Regions from separate parts of the Lentzea sp. JNUCC 0626 genome, predicted to be linked through region 2. Evidence: riboswitches for the same ligand, from Rfam matches in the RefSeq annotation. Region 2 holds a riboswitch; each other region holds the start of a gene.

The links. Region 2 has a riboswitch for cobalamin ahead of cobN (cobaltochelatase subunit CobN). Riboswitches for the same ligand answer to the same signal wherever they lie in the genome.
Region 1: linked by a shared signal. The riboswitch ahead of JNUCC0626_RS42410 (putative cobaltochelatase) and the one ahead of cobN (cobaltochelatase subunit CobN) in region 2 are both predicted to bind cobalamin.
Region 3: linked by a shared signal. The riboswitch ahead of metE (5-methyltetrahydropteroyltriglutamate--homocysteine S-methyltransferase) and the one ahead of cobN (cobaltochelatase subunit CobN) in region 2 are both predicted to bind cobalamin.

The regions. Positions count from the first base shown of each region.
Region 1 covers NZ_CP171635.1:9,037,375-9,041,852, reverse strand. Annotated here, with positions in the region: gene cobO (cob(I)yrinic acid a,c-diamide adenosyltransferase) at 1-495, opposite strand, end outside; gene JNUCC0626_RS42410 (putative cobaltochelatase) at 561-2,468, opposite strand; cobalamin riboswitch at 2,506-2,638, opposite strand; gene JNUCC0626_RS42405 (threonine aldolase family protein) at 2,667-3,626, opposite strand; gene JNUCC0626_RS42400 (hypothetical protein) at 3,649-4,478, opposite strand, start outside.
Region 2 covers NZ_CP171635.1:9,872,882-9,877,359, reverse strand. Annotated here, with positions in the region: gene cobN (cobaltochelatase subunit CobN) at 1-2,243, opposite strand, end outside; cobalamin riboswitch at 2,280-2,415, opposite strand; gene JNUCC0626_RS46560 (hypothetical protein) at 2,423-3,475, shown strand; gene JNUCC0626_RS46555 (precorrin-8X methylmutase) at 3,472-4,092, shown strand; gene JNUCC0626_RS46550 (RNA-guided endonuclease InsQ/TnpB family protein) at 4,155-4,478, opposite strand, start outside.
Region 3 covers NZ_CP171635.1:3,688,565-3,693,042, forward strand. Annotated here, with positions in the region: gene JNUCC0626_RS15545 (AMP-binding protein) at 1-39, opposite strand, end outside; gene JNUCC0626_RS15550 (enoyl-CoA hydratase/isomerase family protein) at 32-769, opposite strand; gene JNUCC0626_RS15555 (TetR/AcrR family transcriptional regulator) at 846-1,415, shown strand; cobalamin riboswitch at 1,414-1,622, shown strand; gene metE (5-methyltetrahydropteroyltriglutamate--homocysteine S-methyltransferase) at 1,733-3,958, shown strand; gene JNUCC0626_RS15565 (NPP1 family protein) at 4,119-4,478, shown strand, end outside.

The DNA.
Region 1 (4,478 bases), 840 kb from region 2:
CACCACGTGCTGGTGACCGGGCCGGGAAGCCAGCGCGTCCACCACCTCGTCCACGTCGATCCAGCCCCAGTGCAGCGGGTACGTGAACTCGTCCAGCACGTAGAACCCGTGCCGTTCGCTCTGAAGGCGGCGCGCGATCTCCGCCCAGCCTTCACGTGCGGCGGCGGCGTGGTCGTCCTCGGTGCCCTGCTTGCGGGTCCAGGACCAGCCCTCGCCCATCTTGTGCCACTCGACGGCACCGCCCTCGCCGGTCTCGTCGTGCAGCCGGCCGAGCGCCTTGAACGCGGACTCCTCGCCCACCTTCCACTTGGCGGACTTCACGAACTGGAACACGCCGATGTCCCAGCCCTGGTTCCAGCCGCGCAGCGCCATGCCGAACGCCGACGTCGACTTCCCCTTCATCTCGCCGGTGTGCAGCATCAGCAACGGGCGGTTGCGGCGCTGCCGGGTGGTCAGGCCGTCCTTCGGAACCTCGGTGGGTTGTCCTTGGGGCACAGGGGTTTCTCCTTGCTCGTTGGTCGCTGCTCCGCAGACTCCGGTGAGTTCGCCGGGAAGCGAACTCACGCGGCCCGGACGACGCCGGCGAGGTGGTCGGCGGACAGCTGCTCGAGCCGGACGCAGGTGCCCTGCAACGCCTCGGCGATCTTCGCGGCGAGCCCGAGGCGGACGTGGCCCTGTTCGCAGTCGACGACCACGACGGCGGTCTGCTCCAGCAGTCCGGCGGCCTTCAGCGCGTCCTTGGTCGGGTCGCCGCCGAGGCCACTCGACGTAGCCCGGCCGTCCGTCAGCAGCACCACCAGCGGACGCTTGCGCGGGTCCCGCAGCCGTTCGATCTCCAGCACGCGGTGGGCCTTCAGCAGACCGTCCGCCAACGGCGTGCGGCCGCCGGTGCGCATCTTCTTCAACCGCGTCGCGGCGGCGTCCACGGAAGTCGTGGGCGGCAGGGCGACCTCGGCGGTCTGGCCCCGGAACGTCACCACACCCACCTTGTCGCGGCGCTGGTAGGCGTCGCGCAGCAACGAGATCACCGCGCCGCTGACCGCCGACATCCGCTTCTGCGCGGCCATCGAGCCGGAGGCGTCGACGACGAACAACACGAGGTTCGACTCCTTGCCCTCCCGCACGGCCTTGCGCAGGTCGGCGGCGGTGAGCAGCAGTCCGGGACCGCTGCGGCCCCGCGCGGCCTGGTGCGGCGCGGCGGTCGTCAGCGTGTCGACCAGGTGCAGCCCACTGCCGTCCACAGTGGACGAACGAACGATCCGGCCGGTGCGGGCACGGGCCCGGGAACGCTTGCCCGGCGCACCTTCCCCGACGCCGGGAACCTCCAGCAGCCGCGCCTTGAACGCGGGCGAGGGTTCCGGTGCCGGACGGTCGGCAGGCGCGTTCCCGTTGCCCTTCGGGCCTTCCTGCGGTTCGGGCAGCTCGCCACCGCCGGGGCCGTCGTCGTCCGGACCCTCGTCCGAAGGCTCTTCGGCGTGCTCGGCCGCCTGCTTCATGGCGTCCTCGAGCTGCTGCTCCTCGATGCCGGGCTCGTCGAACGGGTCGCGGCGGCGCCGGTGCGGCAGCGCGAGCCGGACGGCGGTCTCGACGTCGATCTCCTCGACCGCGCCGACCCCGCGCCACGCTGCGTGCGCGACGGCGGCACGGGCGACCACGAGGTCCGCGCGCATGCCGTCGACCTCGAAAGCCGCGCAGACAGCGGCGATCCGGCGCAGCTCACCGTCCGGAAGGGACACTCCGGCCAACCGCGACCGGGCGTCGGTGATCTGCTGCTTCAGCTGCACGTCCTCATCGGCCCAGCGAGCGGCGAACCCGACCGGGTCGGCCTCGTAGGCGAGCCGGCGACGGATGACCTCGGTGCGCACGGCGACGTCCCGCGCGGCCTTCACGGCCACGGTCAGCCCGAACCGGTCGAGCAGCTGCGGCCGCAGCTCACCTTCCTCGGGGTTCATCGTGCCGACCAGCAGGAACTGCGACGGGTGCGACACCGACACGCCCTCGCGTTCGACGTGCGCACGCCCCATCGCGGCGGCGTCGAGCAGCAGGTCGACCAGGTGGTCGTGCAGCAGGTTGACCTCGTCGACGTAGAGCACGCCCCGGTGCGCGGCGGCCAGCAGGCCGGGCTGGAACGCGCGCTTGCCCTCGGTCAGCGCTTTCTCCAGGTCGAGCGACCCGACCAGGCGGTCCTCGGTGGCACCGACGGGCAGTTCGACGAGCCGGGCTGGGCGCCGCTCCACGCCGTCGTGCGGTGCGTCGGGGCAGTCGGTGGTCCCGGGCGCGCACCCGAACCGGCAGCCCGCCGAGACGTCGAGCTCCGGCAGCAACGCGGCCAGCGCACGCACGATGGTCGACTTCGCGGTCCCCTTCTCGCCTCGGACGAGAACGCCGCCGATGCCGGGGTGCACGGCGTTCAGCAGCAGGGCGAGCCGGAGGTCGTCATGGCCGACGACAGCCGAAAACGGGAACATGCTCAGCGAAGTCCTTCCTCGGGTGTCCACGCCCGCGGTGAGGTGAAGAGGGGGACGAGTTCCTGACTTCCGGCGTCCAAAACCGGTCACAGTCGCGGGACGGCGCCGGAGTTCCACCGGCTTCCTCGCGTTCCCCTCACAGCCCCGGCATCGTCGCACTTCGCACGGCCGGGTCCAACAGCCAGGTGAGCGACGTCGCTAGATCAGCCCGAGGAACTCCTGCCACGTTGCCCTGACCTCGTCCGCCGTCCACTCCAGCGCGGGGCCGGCCACGGTCACCTCGGTCTTGGCCAGCGGCCCGTCCTGCCAGAACCCGCCGAGGAACTTGCCGCTCAACTCCTTGAGCCGGGCCGGGTCGCCGGGCAGGTGCAGCGCGAACTGGTGGGTGTGCGGTTCGGGCTGGTCCATCGCCTGAGCGACGACCTTGGCGTGCGCGACGTACTCGCCGAGCTTCGGCAGGACCGTGTCCAGGCCGTGCAACGCCGACAGCGCGGCGGGCCACTGCTGGAACAGCATGCCGCCGTACCGGTGCCGCCAGACCCGTGCCTGCTCGACGAAGTCCCGCGACCCGGCCAGCGCCGCCCCGGAGATGCCTTCGAGGGACTTGTAGAACGACACGTAGACCGAGTCGAACAGCCCCGCGATCTCGGGCAACGGCTTGCCCAGGCCGTGCGTGCTCTCCCACAGCCGCGCGCCGTCGAGGTGCACGACCGCGTCCCGTTCGCGGGCCAGGTCGACCGTCGCGGTCAGCTCGTCCCAGGTCGGGAGGACGAACCCGGCCTCGCGGTCCGGCACCTCCAGCAGCAGCGTCCCGAACGGCTCGGGGCACGTCCCGACGTCGGCGTTGCGCACCTTGATCGGCCGCAGCCCGGACAGCACGGTCAGCGCGTCGTCCTCGTGGTGCAGCGGGTGCGCCTGCGGGTGCATCGCGACGATCGGGTTGTGCGTGCGGTCGGCCCAGCACCGCAACGCGATCTGCTGCGCCATCGTCCCGGTCGGCACGAACAACGCGGCCTCGGTGCCGAGCAACGCGGCGACCCGCTCCTCCAGCGCACCCACCGGGCCGCCGTCGCCGTACCGGTCGGGGTCGACGTCCGGCACCGGGCCGAGCGTCTCCAGCAGCGTCTTCTTGCGGACTCCCGAGAGCTGACGGTTCATCACCCCAGCATCAAACCTCAGGTCAACGGCTCACAGCCACCGACTTCGGCGCGCGGAACGACAGCAGGTTCAGCCACTCCGGTCGTGGTCCGACCAGGTGCAACGACGGTTCGTGCGCCGCCACCGTGCGCAACGTCACGGCGGCCTCCAGCCGGGCGAGCCCCGCGCCCAGGCAGAAGTGGCGGCCGTACCCGAACGCCAGGTGGCGCGAGTCGGTTTCCTTACCGCTCAACAACAACACGAGCTCCGCACCGGCCGGAACGTGCACACCGGACAGAACGACCTCACGCGCGGTCAGCCGCCGCCACGTCACCACGGGCGTTTCGGTCCGCAGCACGTCCTCGACGAACGCCTCCGCGACGCCGGGTTCGGGCAGCCGCGCCCACAGCGAACGGTCCTGCAACGCGCGCCGCAACGCCGTGGACAGCAACTGGGTCGTCGTCTCCTGGCCGGCGATCAGCAGGAAGTAGCAGAGGCCCGCGGAGTCCTCGGCGGACACACCGGCGTCGGCCAGCGCGCAGAACAAGTCGCCGTCGCGGGCGTGATAGCGCTTGATCAGCCATTGGTGGAAGTCGCCGACGTCGCCGACCAGCTCCAGCTGACGTTCGCGGGTGATGTCGCCCCAGAAGAACTCCAGCGACCCGGAGCTCCACCGCTTCAGCGTCGGGATGTCGACGTTGGGCAGTCCGAGGATGTCCATCAGCACGATCGCGGGCAGGTCCCAGGCGAGGTCCCGCACGAGATCCGTGCCACCCAGGCGTTCCAGAACGAGGGCTTCGATGCGAGGCTCCGCAGCGGCAACGCGCGCGGCCGTGAAGAACGACGCCACGAGTCGCCGCAGGTCAGCGTGTG
Region 2 (4,478 bases):
GCGAACTCCAGGATCTTCTGCACGTCCTCGGACTCGTGCAGACCTGCTGCGGCAGCACGATCCCAGCCCGCGTCCTCCATCGCCTGGACGAGCGCGCGCGCCTCTTCCTCAACCGCGTCAACGTCTTCGCGGCCGGTGGTCGTGAGCCCGAGCGCTTCCCGCAGGCCCGGCAGCGCGGCGACCTGACCGCCCCACATCTGCCGTGCCTGCAACATCGCGAGCACGAGGTTGACGCGGACGGACCCCGTCGGCGCCTCGCCGAGGATGTGCAGGCCGTCGCGGATCTGGACGTCCTTGACCTCGCACAGCCAGCCGTCGACGTGCAGGATGAACTCGTCGAACTCCGCGTCGTGCGGCCGGTCCTCCATGCCGAGGTCGTGGTCGAGCTTGGCGGCCTTGATCAGCGTCCAGATCTGCGCGCGGATCGCCGGCACCTTGGCCGGGTCCATCGCCGAGATGTTGCCGTACTCGTCCAGCAACTGCTCCAGGCGCGCGATGTCGCCGTAGCTGTCGGCGCGGGCCATCGGCGGCACCAGGTGGTCGACCAGCGTGGCGTGCGCGCGTCGCTTGGCCTGCGTGCCCTCGCCCGGGTCGTTGACGAGGAACGGGTAGATCAGCGGCAGGTCGCCGAGCGCCGCGTCGGTGCCGCAGGACGCCGACATGCCGACGGTCTTGCCGGGCAACCACTCCAGGTTGCCGTGCTTGCCGACGTGCACGACGGCGTCGGCACCGAAGTTCGACTCGACCCACCGGTACGCGGCGAGGTAGTGGTGCGACGGCGGCAGGTCCGGGTCGTGGTAGATCGCGATGGGGTTCTCGCCGAACCCGCGCGGCGGCTGCACGATCACCGCGACGTTGCCGGACCGCAGCGCGGCCAGCACGATCTCGCCGTCCTTGGACTTGCTGCGGTCGACGAAGAGCTCGCCCGGCGCCTCGCCCCAGTGCTCCTGCATCGACTCGCGGAAGTCGTCCGGCAGCGTCTCGTAGAACTCGCGGTAGTCGGCCGCGGCGATGCGGATCGGGTTGCTCTCGAACTGCTCCTGCGTGAGCCAGTCCGCGTCCTGACCACCGGCGGCGATCAGCGCGTGGATGAGCTTGTCGCCGTCGAGTTCGTCGACGCCCGGCAGCTCGTCGCCGATGTCGTACCCGTGCTCCTGCATGGCCTTCAGCAGCCGGACGGTCGACGCGGGCGTGTCGAGGCCGACGGCGTTGCCGATGCGCGAGTGCTTCGTCGGGTACGCCGACAACATCACGACGATCTTGCGTTCGGCGACGGGGATGTGGCGGAGACGGCCGTGCCGCACCGCGATGCCCGCGACGCGCAGCGCCCGTTCGGGGTCGGCGACGTAGACGGTCAGGCCGTCCTCGTCGATCTCCTTGAAGGAGAACGGGACCGTGATGATCCGGCCGTCGAACTCCGGGATCGCGACCTGGGTCGCGGTGTCCAGAGGAGACAGTCCGTCGTCGTTCTCGTCCCACGTCTCGCGGCTGGAGGTGAGGCAGAGTCCTTGCAGGATCGGCACGTCCAGCGCGGCCAGCGCGCCGACGTCCCACGCGTCGTCGTCACCGCCGGCGGACGCCTTGGCGGGGTTCGTGCCACCCGCCGCGAGCACCGTGACGACCAGCGCGTCGGCCTTGCGGAGCGTGTCGAGCAGCTCGGGCTCGGCGGTGCGCAGCGACGAGCAGTAGACCGGCAGCGGCCTGCCGCCCTTGGCCTCGATGGCGTCGCACAGCGCGTGCACGAACGAGGTGTTCCCGGCGACGTGGTGCGCGCGGTAGTAGAGCACCGCGACCGTCGGACCTTCGGCCTTCGGTTCATCCCGCTCCAGCACACCCCACGTGGGGGTAGCCGTGGGGGCCTCGAAGCCGTGGCCGGTCAGCAGCACGGTGTCGGAGAGGAACTTGTGCAGCTCGGTGAGGTTCGCCGGGCCGCCGTGCGCGAGGTAGAGGTGCGCTTCGGCACACACGCCACCGGGCACCGTCGACAGCTCCATCAACGCCGCGTCGGGCTGCATCTCGCCACCGAGCACGACCACGGGCAGCCCGCAGGCCAGCAGCCAGTCGAGCCCTTCCTCCCACATCCTGCGGCCACCGAGGATGCGCACGACGACCAGCTCAACACCCTCCACGAGTCCGGGAAGGTCGTCGACGGTCGTGCGTGCGGGGTTGCCGAGCCGGTACTCGGCACCGCTCGCACGCGCCGACAGCAGGTCGGTGTCGGAGGTCGACAGCAGCAGGATCACGCAGGGCTCCATCCCTCGTGGGGTCCTCGCCCCAGATTGCGGGTCACGGGCGAAGCAGAGTTCCTGACTCCCAGCCGGTTCGGCCGGTCACAGTGGCGGGACCGCGCCGGATTCGCACCGGCTTCCTCCTGCGCTTCGTCGTTCGAGCTCACCCTAACCGGCGGGTTACAGTCCGACCTATGCGTAGTCACCCGGATGCCTGCCCCGGCGCCGTCGAGCTGCACGCCGCAGCCGACGGTGGGCTGGCCCGCATCCGGGTGCCGGGCGGGACGCTCTCCGCTGCTCAGTGGGACGTCGTGCGGGCTGCGGCTGCCGAGCTCGGTTCGGGTGCGATCGAGCTGACCTCGCGGGCGAACCTCCAGCTCAGGGGCCTGGCGGACGGCGTGGAGCTGGGTGCGCGGCTGGCTGCGGCGGGGTTGCTGCCGTCTTCGACGCACGAGCGGATGCGCAACATCATCGCGGCGCCGCTGGAGGACAACCAGGGGCTGGTCGACGAGATCGACGCGGCGCTGTGCGGGGACGCTGCGCTGGCGGACCTGCCGGGGCGGTTCCTGGTGACGGTGGGGCACGCGGTGAGCGGGCTCGGCGGAGACTTCGGCCTGGTCAGCACCTCGGAGGGCACCGTTCTGCTGCTCGCGGGCCGCGACACCGGCGTCCGCGTCACCGATCCCGTCGACGCCGTCCTGTCCGCCGCCCGCCTCTTCCAGCAACTGCGCGGCACGGCCTGGCGCCTGTCCGAAGTGGACGACGGTGTGCGAAAGATCACCGCCCACTTCGGCACCTTCGACGCCCCGCGCATCACCCCGGCTGTGACCCCTGTCGCACCTTCACCGTTGACCCCGGGCGTCCCGCTCGGCCGCCTCGGCGCGGCGCAGCTGCCCGGCGTCGCCCTGCGCCTGACCCCGTGGCGCAGCCTGGTCGTGCCCGCCGGCACCGACACGTCCGGCCTCATCACCGACCCGCGCTCCCCCTGGCACGGCGTCAGCGCCTGCACCGGACGCCCCGGCTGCGCGAAGTCGCTCTCCGACGTACGCGCCGATGTGCGCGCTTGGCTCGATATGCCCCACCACACACACGGGCCAGGCCGGGTACCCCCAATTTCGATTCTAGGGAGCAGGTCCGACAGTCCGGGCGCTGTGCACTGGTCGGGTTGTGCCCGCCGCTGCGGCCGCCCGGCGGGCGATGTGATCGAGTTCGTCGCGACCGGCGACGGCTACGAGGAGATCCGTTGACGCAGTACATCAAGGACGGGGCGGAGATCTACCGCCAGTCCTTCGCCACCATCCGCGCGGAGTCGGACCTCAGCGGGTTCCCCGACGACGTGGCGCGGGTCGTCGTGCGCATGATCCACGCGTGCGGCATGACCGACCTGCCCGCCGACGTCTCGTTCTCGCCGAACGTCGTGCGCAACGCGCGCGCAGCACTCCAAGCAGGCGCGCCGATCTTGTGTGACGCCAACATGGTCGCGTCCGGGGTGACGCGCCGGCGGCTGCCGAAGGACAACGAAGTCCTTTGCTACCTCCAAGATCCGCGCACCCCGGAACTCGCCAAGACCATCGGCAACACGCGCAGTGCCGCCGCCCTCGAACTGTTGCAGGACCGGTTCGACGGCGCGGTGATCGCGATCGGCAACGCGCCCACGGCGTTGTTCCACCTCCTCGACCTGATCGCCGCCGGCGCACCGCGCCCGGCCGCGATCCTCGGCATCCCGGTCGGGTTCATCGGGGCCGCGGAGTCCAAGGAAGCTTTGGCCGCAACGGATCTCGAGCACCTCGTGGTGCGGGGACGGCGCGGCGGCAGTGCCATGACGGCGGCGGCCATCAACGCGATTGCGAGCGAAGAAGAGTGACTTACGCCCCAGCTCGATGGCTGGAGCGTCCACCGAGCTCACGCTCGGCAGTTCCTGCTTCTTCATCCTCGGGAAGGAGGAGGTTGCGACAGTTGCCTCTGCGGTTGACACCGAATCGGTCTTCCACCGTCTCCACAGGCCATGACCGCCAGCCCGGCGGCCAGAACGTTCTTCGCGGCATTCACATCACGGTCGTGGACCGCGCCGCATCGGCACGTCCACTCCCTCACGCTCAACGGCAAGGCGTTGACGACGTGGCCACACGTCGAGCAACTCTTGGTCGACGGGAACCAGCGGTCGATCGCGATCAGCTCACGGCCGTACCAGGCGGCCTTGTACGTCAGCATGAACCTCAGCTGTCGCCACGAGGCGTCCGAAAGGGATGC
Region 3 (4,478 bases), 4.4 Mb from region 2:
CAGCACGGCCGTGCGCAGCGCCGACAGAAGGTCAGCCACGGCCGAACTCCTCGCGCGGCGCCTCGTTCTCCCCGGACAGGCTGGTCAGGATCGCGTGATCGACCTCGGTGGCCAGCGCGGCCTCCATCGACGCATCGGCACCGAGGTCCAGCACCCGCTTGGCCAGCGACACCGCGACCGGCGGGCGGGAGGCCAGTTCGGCAGCCAACTCCAGCGCCGTCTTCTCGTGATCGGACGTGACCCGGTTGACCAGCCCCCACTCGTAGGCGCGCGCCGCCGAAACCCGTTCTCCCAGCAGCAGAAGCTCCTTGGCGCGCGGCAGCCCGACCATCCGCGGCAACAGGGCGGAGATGCCGCCGGTCACGCTCAACCCCACGCTCACCTCGGGGAACCCGAACTGCGCGTCCTCGTGCGCGACCACCAGATCGCAGCCCAGCGCAAACTCGCAGCCTGCCCCGAGCGCGTACCCGTGCACCGCCGCGATCACGACCCCGGGGAAGTCCCGCACGGCCCGCGTCACGTCCTGGATGCGTTCCAGTCGCGCCCGCGTCTCCAGCACGGTCTCGACCGGCACCGGCTCCTTGAGGTCGTGGCCGGCGCAGAACGCCCGCCCACGCCCCGCCAGCACGGCGACACGGGCCTCCGAACGCGCCCGCTCGAACGCCGCCAGCAGGTCGTCCACCAGGGCCGGGACCACGGCGTTCAGCCGTTCCGGACGGTTCAGGCGCAGCACGGCCACACCCTCGTGGCACGCGTAGTCGACGGTCATCGCTCCCCTTCGATCGATCGATCGATTGGGCCTGACGCTAGAGTGAGCACGAACAGCCGGTCAAGAGGAGGCAGCGATGACGACGGAGGAACGGGTCCGCGAGGCCGCCGTGCGGTTGTTCGCCGAACGCGGCTTCCACGGCACCGGCATCCGCGACCTCGCGCAGGCCGCCGGGCTCTCGTCCGCGACGCTCTACCACTACATGGGTACGAAGGAAGACCTGCTGGTCAGCATCATGCGCACCAGCCTCACCGAGCTGATCACCCAGGCCGAGGCCATCGCCGCACGAGCAGCGAACGAGACGGACCGGCTCGTCGCGCTGGTCGAGATGCACGTCCAGGCGCACGCCGAGAAGCCGCGCGAGACCGCGGTCGTCGACGGCGAGATGCGGGCGCTGACGGGCGATCGGCGCGCGGAGATCGTGGCGTTGCGCGACCGCTACGAGCAGATCTGGCAGGACGCGATCGTCGACGGCGTCCAGGCCGGACGGCTGAACGTCACCGAACCGAGCGTCGCGCGGCTCGCGTTGCTGGAGATGTGCAGCGGGGTGTCGCGGTGGTACTCGCCGGACGGGCCGCTGAAGTTGACCGATCTCACCATCCAGTACGGCGCCATGGCGCTGGGCATGCTCGGCGCGGCCCGCTAGTCTCGATCACGCCAGCGGTTCACCTGGGCTCGTTCCGGGTGGAGCAAAAGGGAACCCGGTGCGAATCCGGGACTGCCCCGCAGCGGTGAGTGGGAACGAAAGCCGTCAAGAAAGCACTGGGTCTCCACGAGACCTGGGAAGCGACGGCCGGTAGGCGAACGCACGGCGCCCACGAGTCCGAAGACCTGCCGCAGGTGCGCGCACCGACCGGTGCGCGCTGCTCCGGAGCCTCTCGGGCGGGCTGACGGGCAGGCTTCGTGCTGCCTCGCGCTTTCCGGGAGTTCCGGTGCTTCCGCACGCTCGCGAGGAGAGAGCCTGTGACCATCGGCAGCACCGTGTTCGGCTACCCCCGGATCGGCCCGAAGCGCGAACTGAAGCGCGCCGTTGAGCAGTACTGGGCGGGCAGGATCGACGAAGCCGCCCTCCAGCAGACCGCCCGGCAACTCCGCGCCGGCACCTGGGCCGAACTGTCCGAACTGGACTCGATCCCGTCGAACACGTTCTCGTTCTACGACCAGGTGCTCGACACCACCCAGCTGTTCGGCGCCGTCCCGCAACGCTTCCGCGACCTCGGACTGTCCGAACTGGACACCTACTTCGCCGCCGCACGAGGCCGTGACGGCGCCGCCGCCCTCGAACTGACCAAGTGGTTCGACACCAACTACCACTACCTGGTGCCGGAACTGGGCCCGGACACCGAGTTCCGGCTGGCGGGCGACAAGCCGATCGCCGAGTACCGCGAGGCGCTCGACCTCGGCGTCACGACCAGGCCGGTGCTGCTCGGCCCGGTCACCTACCTGCTGCTGGCCAAGAGCACGGTCCCCGGCTTCGAGCCGATCGCGTTGCTCGACAACCTGGTCGAGGCCTACGTCGAACTGCTCGGCAGGCTGCGCGTCGAGGGCGTCGAGTGGGTGCAGATCGACGAACCGGCGTTCGCCGCCGACCGCTCCCCCGCCGAACTGGACGCCCTGCGGCGTGCCTACCGGACGTTGGGTGGCCTGCCCGGACGGCCGAAGCTGCTCGTCACCGGCTACTACGGCGACCTCGGCGAGGCGTTCGGAGTCCTCGCCGAGTCGCAGGTCGAGGCGATCGGCGTCGACCTCGTCAGCGCGCCGGACACGTCGGTCACGATCCCCGCGATGCGCGACAAGATCCTCGTCGCGGGCCTGGTCGACGGCCGCAACGTCTGGCGCACCGACCTGCACGCCGCCCTCGCGAAAGCCGCGTCGCTGCTGGGTTCCGCGCGCGAAGTCGTCGTCTCGTCGTCGTCAACGCTGCTGCACGTGCCGTACGACCTCGACGCCGAGACGCTCGCCCCGGACGTGCAGGCGCGGCTGGCGTTCGCCCGGCAGAAGGTCCGCGAGATCGTGGTGCTGGGCAACGCTTTGCGCACCGGCGCCGACGGAGCGTGGGCCGACGAGGCGACGCGCGACCTGCCGAGCCCGCGCCGGGACGACCACGTCCGGGCGCGCATCGAGGCACTCAAGCCCGAGCACCGCACCCGCGCGCCGTACCAGGAACGTGCTGCCGCCCAACAGGAACGCCTCGGCCTGCCGCCACTCGCGACCACGACGATCGGCTCGTTCCCGCAGACCGGCGACATCCGCAAGGCCCGCGCCGCCGTCCGCAGGGCCGAGATCACCGAGGACGAGTACGGGCAGCGGATGCGGGACGAGATCGCGCGCGTGATCGACCTGCAGGAGAGCATCGGCCTGGACGTGCTGGTGCACGGCGAACCCGAGCGCAACGACATGGTCCAGTACTTCGCCGAACACCTCGAAGGCTTCGCCGGCACGGAGTTCGGGTGGGTGCAGTCCTACGGGTCGCGGTGCGTGCGGCCGCCGATCATCCACGGCGACGTCTCGCGCCCGGCCCCGATGACGGTCGCGTGGAGCACCTACGCGCAGTCGCTCACGGCCAAGCCGGTCAAGGGCATGCTGACCGGGCCGGTCACGATCCTCGCGTGGTCGTTCGTGCGCGACGACCAGCCGCTCGCCGACACCGCGGCCCAGGTGGCGCTGGCGTTGCGGGACGAGATCCGCGACCTGGAGGCCGCCGGGATCGGCATCATCCAGGTCGACGAACCGGCGTTGCGCGAGCTGCTTCCATTGCGGGAGAAGGACCAGGCGGCCTACCTGGAGTGGTCGGTCGGCGCGTTCCGGCTCGCCACCTCGGGCGCGACGACGGGCACGCAGGTCCACACGCACCTGTGCTACTCGGAGTTCGGCGAGGTGATCGGCGCGATCTCCGACCTCGACGCCGACGTCACGACGATCGAGGCGGCCCGGTCCAAGATGGAGATCCTGGAGGGCCTGGACTTCCCGCGCGGCATCGGTCCCGGCGTCTACGACATCCACTCGCCGCTGGTGCCGACCGAGGACGACGTCGTCGCGCTGATCACCGAGGCGGTGCGGGCGGTGCCAGGTGAACGTTTGTGGATCAACCCCGACTGCGGCCTGAAGACGCGCGGTTACGCCGAAGTGGAGCCCGCGTTGCGCAACCTGGTCGCGGCGGCCAACCGGGTGCGCGCCGACCTGCGGTAACGCGGTGAGCAGCCCTGGGACGTGATCGATTCCGTTCCAGGGCTGTGAATTTCCCGGTACGGCAAAGATTTGGCGAAGCACCTAGACGTGAAGGCGGTTCATATACCACCGTCTGCCTCGCAAGCCTCTTTAGTTACCCCTGCATCCCCGGAGGCCTCTGTTGAGGAAGAAGTTCCTGTCCGCGCTCGCCGGCGCCCTGCTGCTGACAGCACTGGTCCCCGGTGTCGCGTTCGCCGCCCCGCCCCAGGCCATCCCCGCCAACTACGAGGAGGCCGACGGCAAGTGGCAGCCGGCGTTCGACTACGACGGCGACGGCTGCTACCCCACGCCGGCGATCTCGCCCAACGGTGACATCGCGCCCGGCCTGAAGAACTCGGGCCAGCTCTACGGCGACTGCCACGACAGGGCAGACCTGGACAACACCAACTCGTACAGCCGTTCCAAGTGCAACAACGGCTGGTGCGCCTACCTGTACGACCTGTACTTCGAGAAGGACCAGGCCGTTCCGTTCCTGGACTGC